3 regions of the Sporosarcina sp. P7 genome follow, and region 1 is predicted to be linked to each of the others. Evidence: riboswitches for the same ligand, from Rfam matches in the RefSeq annotation. Region 1 holds a riboswitch; each other region holds the start of a gene.

The links. A riboswitch is a leader RNA that binds a small molecule or an ion and turns the genes downstream of it on or off. The one in region 1 is predicted to bind S-adenosylmethionine.
Region 2: it holds a riboswitch for S-adenosylmethionine, as region 1 does, so the genes downstream of both, CSV60_RS07910 (MFS transporter) here and metA (homoserine O-acetyltransferase MetA) in region 1, are expected to answer to the same signal.
Region 3: it holds a riboswitch for S-adenosylmethionine, as region 1 does, so the genes downstream of both, CSV60_RS07425 (methionine biosynthesis PLP-dependent protein) here and metA (homoserine O-acetyltransferase MetA) in region 1, are expected to answer to the same signal.

Annotation. Positions count from the first base shown of each region.
Region 1 covers NZ_PDZF01000008.1:67,848-73,596, reverse strand. Annotated here, with positions in the region: gene CSV60_RS09470 (LysM peptidoglycan-binding domain-containing protein) at 43-1,326, opposite strand; gene CSV60_RS09465 (spore coat protein) at 1,510-2,109, shown strand; gene CSV60_RS09460 (HAD family hydrolase) at 2,210-2,869, shown strand; gene CSV60_RS09455 (YetF domain-containing protein) at 2,909-3,613, opposite strand; gene metA (homoserine O-acetyltransferase MetA) at 3,680-4,588, opposite strand; SAM riboswitch class I at 4,682-4,788, opposite strand; gene CSV60_RS09445 (AbrB/MazE/SpoVT family DNA-binding domain-containing protein) at 4,939-5,208, shown strand; gene CSV60_RS09440 (thioredoxin family protein) at 5,332-5,634, opposite strand.
Region 2 covers NZ_PDZF01000006.1:110,257-116,005, reverse strand. Annotated here, with positions in the region: gene CSV60_RS07915 (molybdopterin oxidoreductase family protein) at 1-1,149, opposite strand, end outside; SAM riboswitch class I at 1,482-1,572, shown strand; gene CSV60_RS07910 (MFS transporter) at 1,692-2,942, shown strand; gene msrA (peptide-methionine (S)-S-oxide reductase MsrA) at 3,071-3,604, shown strand; gene CSV60_RS07900 (toast rack family protein) at 3,881-4,597, shown strand; gene CSV60_RS07895 (DMT family transporter) at 4,950-5,749, shown strand, end outside.
Region 3 covers NZ_PDZF01000006.1:14,485-20,233, forward strand. Annotated here, with positions in the region: gene CSV60_RS07405 (L-lactate permease) at 54-1,880, shown strand; gene CSV60_RS07410 (methylated-DNA--[protein]-cysteine S-methyltransferase) at 1,925-2,437, opposite strand; gene CSV60_RS07415 (DMT family transporter) at 2,454-2,768, opposite strand; gene CSV60_RS07420 (DMT family transporter) at 2,771-3,106, opposite strand; SAM riboswitch class I at 3,264-3,365, shown strand; gene CSV60_RS07425 (methionine biosynthesis PLP-dependent protein) at 3,446-4,576, shown strand; gene CSV60_RS07430 (hypothetical protein) at 4,707-4,889, opposite strand; gene CSV60_RS07435 (type 1 glutamine amidotransferase domain-containing protein) at 5,104-5,619, opposite strand.

The sequences.
Region 1 (5,749 bases):
ATGACAGAGCCTTTCCTTTTTCTTAAGGAAAGGCTCTTATATTTATCGCTTACGAATTGTAAATCGATCGTCTAATAATAGCCAGTTTTGTGGGAATGCTAAGCCAAGTTTCCAATACATGATTCCCCGCAACTTGAATCTCTTCAGCAAGTTAAACTTCTCGTTGATGCTTCGTGCATCTTCAAACCACACCTCATGTTCGGTTCCTTGTTCATCGTAATACGTATAATGCGGCGCTTGAGCTAGGGCGTCGTATTCAATTGCAACATTCTGCTCAATTGCCAGATTAGTAGCGGCACGCGGGCTTAATGCTCTGGCAGCTTTACTGTCCGATTGACCAAATGGGGCTGTCCAATCATAGCCGTATAAATTCTGACCTAAAAAAATTTTTTCATTCGGGATTTGACTAACTGCATATTCTACTACTCTTGTGACCGGACCAATTGGGCTAACAGCCTGTGGTGCACTATACGTATATCCCCATTCATAGGTCATCAATACAACGAAATCTACAATTTCTCCATGCACTTTATAATCATGAGCGCCATAAATACCTGTCGTGACTTCCCCGGCTTTTGGTGCAAGTGCTGTGGAAATCGTAAGGCCTGCTTTATGGATTTGATCGCGTGCATTGCGTAATAATTGATTATATAATTCCCGATCTTCCGGGAATAATAACTCAAAATCGAAGTGAATATCGCCATACCCGATCTCTTTTGCTATATCAATCGCACTTTGAATCATTCGGTTTTGCACTGCCTGATCTGTAAAAATAACATGCGCTAATTCCGCACTGAATGTAAAGTCTTCTAAATTCGTCAGAACTAGCAAATTTACAACATCTGCGTTTTTTGCGATAGTAGGAATATCTGCTAGAGCTGGTGCTTTGAGTGATCCGTCACGTTGTACTTCATAACTGAACATCGCGAGATACGTAAGACCATCCACACGTTCTCGAACTTCCGAGAGCATATCTTGACTGACTGGATTACGCGGTTCTACATATAATAATGAATCAATCATCGTTTTCACTTCTTGTGGTATATATAGACGCTGACCAATCATTAACGGTCTCGTCGGGTTGATTGCATTAATTTCTGCCAATCGCGCAACTGTTAGACCAGACCTTTGTGCAATTGTATAGAGACTATCACCGGGTCGCACCCAGTAATACGAACCTATTATCGGAATGACAAGCGCTTGTCCTACAGCCAATCGTATATCGCTTTCTAATTCATTAACTTCTGCTATTTGCTCGTATGGCACACCATATATTTTACCAATTTTATATAAACTCTCCCCTTGCGAAACTACATGAATCTGCATGTATCTCCACTACCCTTCCTGAGTTCTATCCTTATGATATGATGGCGCGTTGCGAACTATGCATGGGTCATCAATACAATTTCATGTGCATAAGATTTCGATCACTTCACATACTAATCTCGATGTACATGACTATTGAAGGAGGAAAAACATTTGACAAATCAATTCGAAACGTCTCAACACATGCAAGGCGGACAAGTTCCCCCATCGATGAATCACGGTGGACATGAGTTATTTGATGTTAAAGAGGTTTTAAGCGCGTCAGTCGGAGCATTGAACCAAGCGATGATTTTACGTCCACATGTCCAGGATCCGGAACTTTTGGATATTCTCGATCGACAATACCGATTCATGCTGGATGAGTATAATATCCTTGTCGAAAGTTTCAAGACAGGCAAAGATCCCTCACATCCTACACAACGCTATCAAATGAAGGCAGGCAGCGACTTCATTTATGGTATGAAAGAAAAGGCACCTACTAAGCCGATTCAATCTACAGGTGAAATCAATGATGAAATCATCTCCGGCTTTTTGTTGGGCGCTACAAAAGAAGGCGCTACAGGCAAAACGGCTGCTTCATTAGAAGTATGTAATCCAGTCGTTCGCCGTGTGCTTGCAGATTCCGTACCCAACTGTATAGAAATGGCATACGAGTTGTCCATTTACCAAAACAAACATCACTATTATCAAGTTCCACAATTAAATGATCAGGATATGAATATGTTGCTTAATTCTTTTGCGCCTTCACAAGGTCAACCGGGTACGCCCAACAACCTACAATAAGTAATAAATCAAGCAGATGGAGTTTTCTCCATCTGCTTTTTGCTTTTACACTCGTTATATTTGTATACTATGAAGAAGAACAGAATGGAGGAGTGTTAATATGAGGGTTGCGATCTTTGATTTTGATGGTACGTTGTACACTAAAGAAACCTTTAAATTACTGATGGAGCATTTAAAGAATCATCCTACGTACAAGCAGTATTATAAAAATTTTTACCGTTCGATATTACCACTATATATTCGCTATAAATTAAAATTACTACCCGAATCTATTATGAAAGAGCGCTCAATGCGCCTTTATCTACAAGCCCTGGATTCATTGACGATGACAGAACTACTTGAGTTTTTCAAAAGTATGCATAATAAAATGATGCCTGACTTCAATGAACTAGTCATTAATCGACTGACAGAACATCGAAAGGAAGGTTACCATGTCCTACTCGTTTCTGGTGCTTATACTCCTTTTTTAAAAGCAGTCACTAGTCACCTGACATTTGATCAAGTTATTGGTACAGACATCCCTTCTATTGGTGAAAAGATTGCAATGGATCGGCCATTCCTACATATTCAAGGTACGCGTAAAAATGAACAAATTTCTCAAGCGCTACAAGGAGTAACTGTTGACTGGGACAATAGCTTCGCATATGGAGACAGCATTTCCGACCTTCCAGTCTTAGAGAAGGTTGGGTGCCCAGTAGCAGTTCGTCCAGATGAAAAACTTACCGTTGTAGCAAAAAAAAGAAATTGGGAAATCTTATAAAAAACGTGAAAAGTCCTGATTAAATCAGGGCTCTTCACGTCAAGTCGATTTTAATGTATTAATATATAAACTACCATCTGTCTGAATTTCTGCATAGAGAACATGCTCTGGCTTGGAAATCCCTTGTTTTTTTAGCTGTTCAGTTAGCCACGTGTCGGTTAATTGAAGTTCTCTCATATTTTTCTCTTCTACTATCCCGTTAGTAATAATTTCAGTCGGAATATATTTTGGCGGTGGTGCTGGTGCTTTGACATCTTTCTTTGTAGCATATTTCTCGCTTGCATTCAGCATGACACTTAAATTACCATTCGTTTCGAATATCGCGTAATTGACATCTTTCATCGAAAATACCGACTGCTCCCGTAGCATCATATTTATATCATTGAAACTCAACCGTAATTTACGCATGGAACCTTCCAAAATCTTTCCATTTTGAATGACAATCATCGGTTTATCATCGAGTAATACGCGGAGTTTAATGGATTTGAATGATAAAAAATTAGCAACAATTGTCAACGTTGCCCACAAAACCATTCCATATAAGCCGTTCAAGAATGGCGTTTCAGACTCTCCCGCCAAATTTGCCGCAATTGAACCGATTGTTATACCTGTCACATAATGAAAGAAAGTCAATTGGGACACTTGTTTTTTCCCCATAAAACGCGCCAAAATCAACAGCACAACAAATGAGATCACCGTTCGCATAGTCATTTCCCAAAAGGATAATTGCCAAAATTCATCTATGTTCACTGCATACACCTCCAGTAGTCGGAGTATGTGCAAACTATAGAAGTTTATACACTAATTACTTTAATTCCAGTTATAAGGAGTTTTCTGGTAGACATAGTAATTGAGCCAATTGGAGAATAATAAATGCGTGTGGGAACGCCAAGTATTTATAGGTTCTTTGGATGGATCATCGTTCGGATAATAATTTACAGGCATATCAATGTCCGCACCTTTTTCTAAATCGCGGGCATATTCATCTCCTAATGTGTGTGCATCATACTCTAAATGTCCAGTTACCATAATATGTTTTGCATCATTTGAGATCACAATGAATGCACCAGCCTCTTCAGAAGCAGAAAGTAGAGTCAAATCGGGATGATTCTTTATCTCTTCTAATGAAACTCCGGTATGGCGTGAGTGTGGCGCTACATATACATCATTGAATCCACGTGCCAAGTTTACTGTCGGATCGGTAATATCATGTGAGAATACTCCAAAACATTTCTTTGGCAACTCGAACTTTTCAATTCCGTAGTGATGATAAAGAGCCGCTTGAGCACCCCAGCAAATATGGAGGACAGATGTAACATTCGTTTTTGTCCATTCCATGATTTCTTCCAACTCCCTCCAATAGACTACATCTTCAAATTGTAGAAGTTCGATTGGAGCACCCGTGATAATCATGCCATCAAAACGGCGATTTTTCACATGTTCAAAAGTGGTATAGAACGTTTCTAAATGATTCTGACTGACGTTTTTCGAAACATAGCTAGCTGTATTAAGAAATGTGACATTCACTTGTAAAGGTGTATTACCAAGTAATCGGAGCAATTGTAACTCCGTCTTCTCTTTTTCAGGCATCAAGTTCAAAATTAAAATATTGATTGGGCGGATATCCTGTGTTGTCGCACGTTCTTCATCCATTATAAAGATTTTTTCTTCTTTCAATAATTCTACTGCAGGTAAATGTTTTGGTATATTAATCGGCATTCTATTTCCCCCTTGACTTTCATTTATTACAATTTCTATACAAAAAAACCCTCATTTCTCTTAGATAAGAAAAGGAGGGTTGACCGTTCACCGTTCTTATCTCTCAAGACAACAATCTTGTTGGAGGTAGCACCTTCCTGTATGTACAGAGGTTGCTGAAGCTTCATCAGGCCAAATCCCTCAGCTTCTCTTGATAAGAAATATTTAATTACTGACTATTATAGCATTAATAAATTAATTGTATAGCAGAATTATCAAATTGTTCTGCGCATTTAAGTTTTGTAAATTGTAGATGATATGTTTTGGTGTATAATAGAAATTACCCACTACTTTTCTTCGAGGAGGAGCTTATGAAGTCTTTAGGTATTGTTCGTAAAGTGGATCATCTCGGTAGAATTGTTATTCCAAAAGAACTTCGAAATTCTTTGTCGATCGATAAGGGCGACCCGATTGAAATTTTCGTAGAATACGATAGAATCATTTTGAGAAAATATCAGATCAACAGGGCATGTTTTATCACGGGTGATGTGATGGATGAAAACAAACTATTGTCAAACGGAATATATATCAGTCCACAAGGCGCTAAAATCCTTATGGAACAACTAAAAGATTTCACGTAATACACGACATAAAAGCTTCTTGTAGCTAATTTTCTTATATAAAAAGGACCGAAAACAACTTCTGCAGTTGTCTTCAGTCCTTTTGTTTAATTGCCACATATCTTCCCGCTGGCAACCATTTCATTACGTTAAGCTATTAATAAACTCTTCGATCTCTTCCTTAGTTTTACGATTCTTACTGACAAAACGACCTGTCTCCGTTCCTTTGCTGAATGCTACGAAGCTAGGAATACCGAATATATCCAACTGACTGCATAAATCTATAAATTCATCACGATCAATTGTAACAAATTCATACTCTGCAAATTCTGTTTCCAATGTCGGCAAGAATGGTTCAATTACTCTGCAATCTGCAGTGAATAAGAAAATCACCTTTTCCTCTTGTTTAAGTTGCTCAAATTGCTCAAGAGATTCTAACTTTTTCAATTTCCAACACTCCTCTAAATGAATAGTATACGCACACTATAACACTTATACCTGCATTTCTTCCTTTCAGACGACTTATGCTATTTCCTTTCACTTGGTTAAATTCAAGATGTTT
Region 2 (5,749 bases), on a different contig from region 1:
GACATACAAAGAGCGAACCGGCTGTTGTTCCTCCAGTAATACTTGTCCCAATAAATTCATATTGAATTTACGCGTTGGCTTTTTCTGAAGTTCCGGACGTTCCAGTGCGGCGATATTATGTGTCAAATAGTCCGAATTTGATTTAACCGCCCCTCCGCCCTTTAATTCCCACTGCCCTGTCAATGCAGGCAAGCAAGTGATAGTCCGGACTATCATGCCGCCATTATCATGATGTTGTAACCCATTGCCGATGCGAATCATGGAAGGGGAGACGGTCCCATACATCCGCGCCAACTCATAGATATCTTCCTCTGGCACACCCGTAATGGTGGAAACCATTTGGGGATCATAGTATTTTACATGTTCGCCGAGCGCTTCATGGCCGATTGTATATTGCTCCAAAAATGCTTGATTAACTAGCTTTTCTTTATAAAGAATATGCATAATTCCGAGTGCAAGCGCTCCGTCAGTTCCCGGAAGAATGGGAATGAACCAGTCAGCCATGCGCCCAGTTTGGTTTTTATGGACGTCAATGACGATAACTTTCGCGCCGCTCTTCTTCGCCTTTTGCGCAATCATAATTTGGTGCATATTCGTACTGACGGCGTTGATGCCCCAAAAAATAAATAATTTCGTATCCTTCATCTCTTCTGGATCTGTTCCATAACGCCCACCCATTGTGTAATTGTAGCCGGCTTCACCAGCGACTGAACAAATGGTTCGATCCAGTTGACTCGAACCCAGACGGTTGAAGAAACGGCGATCCATCCCCTTAGAACTAAGTTTCCCCATATTTGCATAGAAACTGTAGGGAAGAATTGATTCTGGGCCTTCTTCAGAAATTAATTTTTTCCATTGATTTGTAATAGTTGTAATGGCTTCTTGCCAACTGATTGGAACGAATTGCCCATCGCCTTTTTCCCCGATTCGTTTCAAAGGAGTAGTAATCCGATTTTGATCGTAAATCCGTTCAGCCATATGCCGAACTTTGTTGCAAATACTTCCTTTTGTGATTGGATGTTCGGGATCACCTTCAATTTTAATGATTTTACCATCTTCTTTATGAATCAACAGTCCACACTGGTCTGGACAATCCAGAGAACAAACCGAGGGGACGATACCATTTTCTACATCAATATATGATTGCATTATACAAGTCCTTTCTACTAGAATAATTTTGTAATATAATATGGAATCCTGACATCGCTGAAGTTTCTAAATAAAGTAGTTATTTACATTCTGGAAATTGCGTTGATTGTAAAGGAATGCGTCTTCCTAAAGTATGGATCCGCGTTATTCCAATTTTAGTGAAAAATGCTCACTTATGAAGTTGATATAAACAAATGATTTTGCTAATTAGTATATCATACTATGGCAGTATATTTAGAAAGTTTCAATAACTGGTTGACTTAAAATTGATTATTATGTACAGTGAGTTCATTAGGTCTGTTTTTATTATATTCTACTAATTTCATATTATTTTTCTATCGAGAGAAGTTGAGGGACTGGCCCTATGAAACTTCGGCAACATAATTGTGCCAAATCCAGCAAGCGTAGCTTGAGAGATAGAAAGAGGAATGTATATTTATATTGCGCTAGCGATGAATACCAACGACTCTTTCTGTTTTTCACAGAAAGTTTTTTTGTTTTGTAAAGACATTACAAAACTGATATGAATGGAGGGCACTGATGTGTTGGAGAGAATTGGAATCACGAAAAACTTAGGTTGGGGCTTTTTTGGTGTGATGTTGTTTATGATGGGAGATGGAATTGAAGCCGGTTGGTTAAGCCCATTCTTAATTGAAAGCGGATTAACGATTCAGCAATCAGCTGCAATATTCACAGTGTATGGAATCTCGATCGCACTGTCATCTTGGTTCTCAGGTGTCTGTGTTGATGTTTTTGGCCCGAAACGTACAATGGCCATCGGATTAGCCGTCTATATTATCGGTACGGCAGGGTTTATTACATATGGCTTTTCTACGATGAATTACCCGATCATGCTTTTAACTTATTTCATAAAAGGTTTTGGTTATCCGTTATTTGCTTATTCTTTCTTGACATGGGTCATTTATAAGACACCGCAAAATAAATTGAGTTCTGCCGTTGGTTGGTTCTGGTTTGTATTTTGTGCGGGAATGATGGTACTTGGTGCGTGGTATTCAAGTGTGGCGATCCAATATCTCGGTTACATCAATACAATGTGGACATCCATTTTCTGGGTTAGTCTTGGTGCGGTTTTAGCTTTAATTATCAATAAAGACAAGTTTGAAAAGAAGAAACTAGCGAACAAAAAAGAAGCAGTCAAAGAATTATTGAAAGGTATTACCATTTTGAAATCAAACCCGAGAGTTGCTGCGGGCGGGGTTGTCCGCGTTATCAATAGTTTAAGTGTTTATGGATTCCCGGTATTCCTACCCATGCATATGGCACAACACGGTATTGAAACAACTGCTTGGCTGCAATTATGGGGAACATTCTTCTTAGGAAATATTATCTTTAATTTAGTGTTCGGCTTCATTGGAGACAAATTCGGTTGGAAAAACACGATCATTTGGTTTGGTGGAGTTGGATGTGCAATATTCACGCCACTTCTGTTCTATATACCGGTGATTACAAATGGTAGCATTGTTATGACAAGCATTGTCGGATTCGTTTGGGGTGGTTTAGTAGCGGGCTATGTTCCAATTGGTGCACTGGTACCTTCCGTTGCAGGTGAAGATAAAGGCGCGGCAATGTCCGTGTTGAATTTTTCTGCGGGTTTATCAACATTCGTAGCACCAGCGATCGCTTTAACGTTTATCGGGCTCGTTGGAGCGGAAGGGGTCGTGTGGATCTTCAGTGCCCTCTACCTAGTGAGTGCAATTATCGTAAAATTCATTCGTATACCGGAAGAAGAAAGTAGAAAGATGCAGGAAAAAGCTTTACTAGTAACCTCGTGAAATTACCGCTAGGTAGGCGGTGAATGATATAGTATAAGAAGGACTTTTATAACACAAACAGGCTGTGTACGCCTCTACTAGACAAGTGGATTTGGGCACGTGCATTCATAAAAAAGGAGATGTTGTCAATGGTTGAAAAGAATATTGAAAAGGCTGCATTTGCTGGAGGATGTTTCTGGTGCATGGTGAAACCGTTTAAAGAATGGCCAGGTGTCCAAGACATCGTGTCAGGATATATGGGCGGACATCTGGATAATCCAACGTATGAAGACGTGAAAAAAGGTACATCCGGTCATACGGAAGTCGTTGAAATCACATTTGATCCTGCCTTATTCCCATATGAGAAGTTGCTTGAAGTATTCTGGCAACAAATCGATCCGACAGATGCAGAAGGTCAATTTCACGACCGGGGCTCATCTTACACAACCGCTATTTTTTATTACACAGATACGCAACGGGAAGCTGCCGAAAAATCGAAAGCTGACCTAGCTGCAAGTGGTATTTTCACAAAACCTATCGTTACAACCATCCGCCCCGCAGAAACATTCTATCGGGCAGAAGAATACCATCAAGATTATTATATAAAAGAACAAGAACATTACAAGGACAACCGTGCACGTTCAGGACGCAATGAATTTATTGCTGAGCACTGGAGTAAATAACCCTAATGGTAAGAAGGACGAGCGTATTCATAGAACGCTCGTCCTTTTTGTTTGGAATGGTAGTTTAATAAAAGGCCAGGCAATGTTTAACTATAGCTGTCCATAATTGCTTAGTCTGGGGCGTCACGGTGTAAATTTTTTTGTTGTCAAATGAAATAATCATCAATAGATCTCCATATACTGTACCGCTCAGACCTTAGACTGATGCACAGTTCAGTCATCTGATGGACTCAATTTTATCAAGTTTCGCTTATGATAGAGTAAAGGGGTGTGAATATGCGGAAAACACTGTTAATAATTGCGGGAGTAGTACTATTAGGTGTAGTTAGCTTTTGGGTATATGACTGGATGAAAACGGACAGGGTTTCTGGTGCACTATCCATTGAAAAGGACAATGCGAAGTCACTGGATGTTGCTATACGTTTTGGTGCAGGTAAACTTCTAATTGAGGGAGGAGCCACGGGATGGGTGGATGGGGACATTGATACGAGTGTGAAAAAATGGTACCCGTCCGTTACGTATAAGAATAAAAGAGATGTAGGGTATGTGGAGATTCAGCAGAAAATGAAAGGTTTTTCAGCTTTGCGGAAGCAACGAAATGATTGGAATCTTCAACTGACAAATGAAATACCTGTGAATCTTGATGTTGAAATGGGTGTATCCGATTCAGAACTGAGATTGGCAGGAATTCCACTTAATCATTTAGCAATTGATGCTGGCGTTGGTGATACCCTAATCAATCTAGATGGCGAATGGAAGGATGGTTTTGACGCGGATATCAACTTGGGAGTGGGCGATGCAAAAATTTATCTACCTAAAGGGACTGGTGTTAAAATATCCGTTTCAAAGGGTATTGGTAGCGTGGGAACGAAGGGCTTACTATCTAAGGGCAAAGACATCTATGTAAATGAAGCATACGATCATTCGGATACTACCATTCATTTGAAGGTTAATGTTGGTGTAGGAAGTGTAGATTTTTCACTTATTGAGTAACAGGATGTTACAATCACCCATTGAAAAAGAAGCTGAATTCTAAAATGACATACGATTGAATTAGTTATGGATAATGATATCTTTAGACAAACAACGCTAAACCTGATCGCAGACATTACGTGATATAACTAATGAAGGATTGTTCTATAAAGATCGTATAAAGTAAAAAAATGCGTGAGGGCAATGTCATGATGGAAGACAAGGCTACCACGCATTTTTTATGTCTAGAGAATAAGATACGCAATGTAACTACCGAAATGGCTTCGTTTACGAGTATGTATTATAATTCAGTACATAACTATATGTATTATATGGGATCGTCAACGCATGTATTAGACTGGAGAGGATAAAGGTGGAAACACAGCCTAGCGCGAAGCCGTATGTAATCACAATTGCAGGAGCCGTCTGTTGGGGATTGATCGGTTTATTCATAGCGCCACTGTATGCACGAGGATTCACGGCTTGGGATGTGGTAGCGATTCGAGGAATCCTCAGCTTTGTGTTTTTATTTGCCATTATGATGCTGTTTTTTCGTGATCAGTTACGGACACGAATAAAAGATCATGTACTTTTTGCGAGTGCAGGTATTTTCAGTCTTGCGCTATTTAACTACTTTTACTTCGAAGTGTTTTCACGATCCAGCTTGTCTCTTGCCGTGACGTTATTATATACAGGACCGATATTCGTAATGGTTTTATCGCGGATCTTCTTTAAGGAACCGCTGACCACACGCAAACTTTTAGCATTAGCATTAGCCATTGTAGGTTGTGCATTGGTGGTTAGCCTACTGCCCCTCGGATCGGAAAGTATACCTAGTAAGACACTGTTCATGGGGATTCTTTCGGGGTTTTGCTATGCATTGTATAGTGTTTTCACCAAGCCGATAACCAAAAGATATTCGGCATTGACGATTACTACGTATACATTCTTTTATATGGCCTTGTTCATGTCGATGACAAGTGATGTCTGGCGTAAAGTCGATACATTTCAGCATGTTGATGTGTGGATAGCCGCTTTACTTCTAGCGCTAGTTTCCACTGTGACCGCGTATGTGTTGTATACATCAGGTTTGAAGCATTTGGAAGCAGGGAAGGCATCGATTCTTGCGACGATTGAACCCATTGTGGCAGTTGTCGTTGGTGTATTGTTCCT
Region 3 (5,749 bases), on a different contig from region 1:
AGTAGTAGTTAAATGAAAACGTTTCCAAAAAAATGACACTGGAGGTTATTTATTTGAATTTACTTGTACTGTCTCTTATTGCTTTACTGCCCATTATTACTATTTTCGTATTTTTGGTCTTATTGAATTGGCCCGCAAGTAGGGCTATGCCTATTGCACTCGTCGTTACTGCTTTGATAGCTATATTCATTTGGGGAACGAAGACAAATATCGTGGCAGGTGCTGCGTTCAATGGATTAATTACCGCTTTAGAGGTTATATTCATTGTCTTTGGCGCCGTACTCTTGCTCAATACAATAAAAGAAAGCGGAGCAATCCACACAATTCGTAGCGGTTTCACTTCCATTTCACCAGACCGTCGTATCCAAGCGATTATTATCGCCTTTTTATTTGGTTCCTTCATCGAAGGTGCATCAGGATTTGGGACACCAGCTGCAGTTGCGGCACCCCTGTTAGTCGCAGTCGGTTTTCCTGCACTTGCTGCTGTTATGGTGTCATTAGTAATTCAAAGTACAGCCGTATCGTTTGGAGCGATCGGAACCCCTATTCAGATTGGTGTCAGTACAGGCCTTTCTGATCAGCCCGCTGTGATGGCAGCACTTGAAAAAGTAGGCATGAGTTTTCCCGAGTTTCTACTGCAAATTACTACGAATACTGTACTAATTCACGGCGTAATTGGTTCTTTGATTCCGTTATTTCTGGCTGCCCTGCTGACACGCTTCTTCAGCCCTGCCAAGTCCTTCCGTGAAGGATTGAAAGTGTGGAAGTTTGCGTTGTTTGCAGGTCTAGCATTCACTATTCCTTACTTCATTATCGGAATTACATTAGGTCCAGAATTCCCTTCCTTGCTGGGTGCACTCATTTCATTAATCATTGTGATCCCCGCTGCTAGAAAAGGTTTATTCATGCCGAAAGTAGAAGATACTTTCGATTTCCCACCGCGCACACAGTGGGAGGAAGATTGGTTCGGCAAGCTGAATCACGAAGTGCCCAAACCGCTGGATGAAAGCCGTAGAATTTCGATGTTGAAGGCATGGATGCCATATTTAGTGCTAGCAAGTTTGCTTGTACTTTCAAGAACGCTTGAACCCTTCACTGCTTTACTTAAACATTCCGCTGTCACACTCAAATTTGAGAATATATTCGGTTCGGCTATCACAACGGCAACTACACCATTATTCCTGCCCGGTTTCTTCTTTATTGTTGCTTCATTGTTCGGTTATTTATTGTATCGTATGAAACCTTCTGAGTACGTACTTGCTTGGAAGAATTCATTCCACACAGCTGTTACTGCAGGAGTTGCATTAATATTTGCTGTACCAATGATTAAAATATTTTTGAATACTTCATTGGCAGCCGGAAAAGTGGCTGCAGATAGCGCATCTTTGGTCGGTGAAAACATGCCGCTAATTTTAGCTGAAAGCGTTTCCGTCGTAAGCGGAGAGTTTTGGCCAATTGTTGCACCAATTGTCGGTGCGCTCGGCGCATTCATTGCCGGCAGTAACACCTTTAGCAACATGATGTTTTCACTGTTCCAATTTGGCGCAGCAGGCAATATCGGTCTTGATACTGCTCAAGCAGGCATTGTTGTAGCGATGCAGGCAGTCGGCGGCGCTGCCGGAAACATGATTTGTGTGCATAACGTCGTGGCTGCTTCGGCTACAGTTGGTCTGATAGGCAAGGAAGGGCTACTCATACGACGCGTCCTCTTCCCTCTAAGTTATTATCTGCTGACTGCAGGTTTCTTGGGAATGGCAATTATTCATGGAATTTTCAATATCTGGCTACTCATTGCAATCATCATTGTTGTTGGTTTTATAATGAAGATGTCCACAGATAAACGTAAGTTGTCTGCAAATATCTTGCGACAGCCATCATAAATAGCAACAATAAAAAAGAGCCTTATGGCTCTTTTTTCATACTGTTATTCATTTATCTTCGTGTGAGTACTTTCAAGCAAAATCAGCTTCGCTTTTTGGTTTCTCCCGTCACGATAGCCTGACAAACTGCCATCTTTCGCAATAACACGGTGACAAGGCACCACAACCATCACAGGATTCTTACCTATTGCAGATGCTACAGCACGAACAGATGACAATTTCCCAATCTGTACCGCAACTTCTGAATATGTCATAGTTTCACCATACGGTATTCGTTGTAGTGCTTCCCATACTTGCAGTTGAAACGATGTTCCTTTTAAATCAAGTGGAATCGCTGAAAAATCTTTCGTTGTACCCGATAAGTACTCCTTCATCTTGCTTATATAGACTCCGAGCTCTGTTTCATCTTCTATTAAGTCAACTGTATCAAACCGGTACGACCAGTCCTTCATACGTTCTACACTATCTTCAGCTAGTCCGGCATAGCACAGTCCCTGTTTTGTAGCGGCTATTGTTACAGTCCATTCATTAAAATCAAAATTTGTCCAATAAATCAGTTACGCCACTCCCCTTTCATCCGAACAACTTCAAGCCTACAGCACCGAAAATGATGAGCGATAAAAAGAAGAGACGTTTGATGCTAGCAGATTCTTTGAATATCAAAATCCCCATTAATACGGCTCCTGCCGCTCCTAACCCTGTCCATACCGCATACGCTGTACTCATCTGTATTTCGCGCATAGCAAGAGACAGGAAAACAAAACCAAAACCAAAAATCCCCACAATGAGTAACAGTCTTTTAATTGAACGCTTCTGTAAATAATAATTAATACTCACCACACCGAAAATCTCACCGAGACTGGCAATCATTAAGTATACCCAAGCCACTGTCAGCCACCTCCTTCTGCATCGGCTTTTTCATCTGTTGTCAGCTTAATGCCGACTACCCCAATGACGATGAATCCGATGAAGGTCAGCGTAACCCACGTAAAACCTGCTTGAAAGAAGAATATATCCACTAAAAGGATTGCAGCGGCACCAGATCCGGTAAAAACAGCGTATACCGTGCCGGAAGGTAATCTTTCACATGCTTTTATAATGAAATAAAAACTCAATACAATCGCCATAACCGTTCCGGTCCATTGCATTACAGTTTCAGAATAACGAAGACCGACTACCCAGAAGATCTCTATAACAGCCGCCAATGCGACATAGCCCCAAGCCAAAATGAAAATCTCCTTTCCATTATGAATAGTATCTATCAGTATAACAAATCTTTTACTGAAACAAAAAAATCAATAACTGATGTTAAAAGGAAACTTGCATCTAGTATATCTGCATGATAGAATAAATTCGTCAACAGTTTTTCCTATATTATGAATATTCTTATCGAGAGAGACGGAGGGATAGGCCCAGCGATGTCTCAGCAACCAGCCACAGGCACGGTGCTAATTCCAAGGGTGACAACCACCTTGAAGATGAGAATACTGTATACACTTGTATGTTCGAGGGCCTATTCGAAAAGAAGAGGTTCTTTTTTATTTTGCCGGGGGGGATGAATATTCATGACAAACAACGGATTAGAAACTAGATTAGTACAACTTGGAAACCACAGTGATGAGAAAACCGGAGCAGTCAATACACCGATATACTTGTCTACAGCGTACCACCATGAAGGTCTAGGCAAGTCCACGGGATATGATTACACACGAACAAAAAACCCTACGCGTTCTATCCTAGAGGATGGAATTGCAAACCTAGAATCAGGTGACCAAGGATTTGCATGTAGTTCTGGAATGGCAGCCATTCAACTTATTTTATCTTTATTTAAAACAGGTTCGGAACTATTGGCGCCTGAAGACTTATATGGCGGTACCTATCGCCTGTTTAATCAATATGAAGAGACGTATAATATTAAGACGCGTTACTTATCGTTCGATGATGTTTCAGAAGTCGAGCAAGCGATTACTGATCGTACAAAAGCGATCTTCTTGGAAACGCCTACAAATCCATTAATGCAAAACATAGCCATCAGTACGTATGCGGAATTGGCTAAAAAACATGATTTATTGCTAATTGTCGACAATACGTTTTTAACACCTTATTTCCAGCGGCCAATTGAGGAAGGCGCAGATATTGTCATTCATAGCGCAACGAAATATATCGGTGGACATAATGATGTGCTTGCAGGTCTAGTCGTGGCAAAAGGTGAGGATTTATGCGAACGTCTATTTACCAATCATAATGCGATTGGAGCTACATTGTCTCCTCTTGATTCATGGCTTGTCGTACGCGGTCTAAAAACTTTGCATTTACGCATGAAACAGCATGATGCAAATGCGAAAATGATGGTCTCTTATTTAGAACAAGAACCTCTTATTGCCGACGTGCTCTACGCTGGAATCGGTGGTATGTTATCATTCCGAGTACAAAATAGTGAGTGGGTCGGGCCATTCCTTGAAAATATGAACTTAATTTCATTCGCCGAGAGTTTGGGCGGTGTGGAAAGCTTCATTACGTATCCGACTACACAGACGCATATGGATATCCCATTAGAAGAACGTAATCGTCGTGGAGTAGACGATCGTTTGCTCCGTTTCTCAGTGGGAGTAGAAGATGTAGAAGATTTGATTGCGGATGTAAAACAAGCCCTTTATGCTGCAAAAGAGATAGTAGAAGGAGTAAAAGTTCAATAATAGTAAACAATACAACTCGAACAGTCAATTTAACTATGACAGTTCGAGTTATTTTAATTCATTTATAGCAAGACACGACCGATTGAATCTATACAAAAAAGCATCCAATTATATTGGATGCTTTTCTTTATTAATGAGCTTGATGCCATTTTTTCTTTTCACTCGCATAGACGACCGCTGCCGGTGCTGCGATAAACGTAAGCGCCGCCATTCCGGCGAACATACCCGCCAGTTCTTTACTTCCAAAGGAAAATCCAGTTGCTGCACCTAATACAATTCCTGCTAATACCGCCAACGCAACAATCTTATACATGTTAGACCCCCGACCTTTCATTTGTAAGACGCGATCGTCTCTCTGATTTATTCGTTGCTTTTATCATACTCTCATTGAGAACCTTTTTCAAGTACAATTGAGAATCTTTTTCAATGTTTGTTAACATGTACTATTATCGTATGTTGTAAGCAGTAGTTTAATGTGCAAGAAACAAAAAAACGTCAAGGCTTTTACACCTTGACGTTCAAATTTTTTATTCTTCTAGTAGTTTTAATGATTCACGATTAAAGGCTGGAATATCATCAGGTGTACGGCTTGTTACAAGTTGATTCTGACAGACTACGACTTCTTTGTCAGCGTATTTTGCACCCGCATACTCCATGTCTACGCGAATGGACGTATATCCCGTTGCATCGCGTCCTTCAAGTGTTTTTGCTGTTATGAGCAATTGTGGACCATGACAAATTGCAAATACAGGTTTTTTTGCATCCATAAATTCTTTGACAAACTTTACGAAACGATCATCTGCACGTAAAATATCCGGTGAAAATCCACCTGGAATAAACAATGCGTCATAATCTGACGATTTGACGTCAGCAATTGCTCTATCAATTTTCACTTTAGTATTTTCTTTCATACCCGTTACTTCTGATCCTGCTTCCGCACCGATCACTTCTACTTTATGTCCAGCTTCTTTATAAGCAGCAGCTGGTTTCAAGTATTCCGAGTCCTCGAACATATCTCCAAGTACTGTTGCAATTTTAGCCATAATGCTTACCACTCCTTATATGATGTTCTATAAATACTATTCCACATTATAAAGAGACTAAACATTATCACCCGTGATCTAGTTCCCCTTCAGCCGCCAAGTGAGTTATCATATTACTAGTTAATAAATA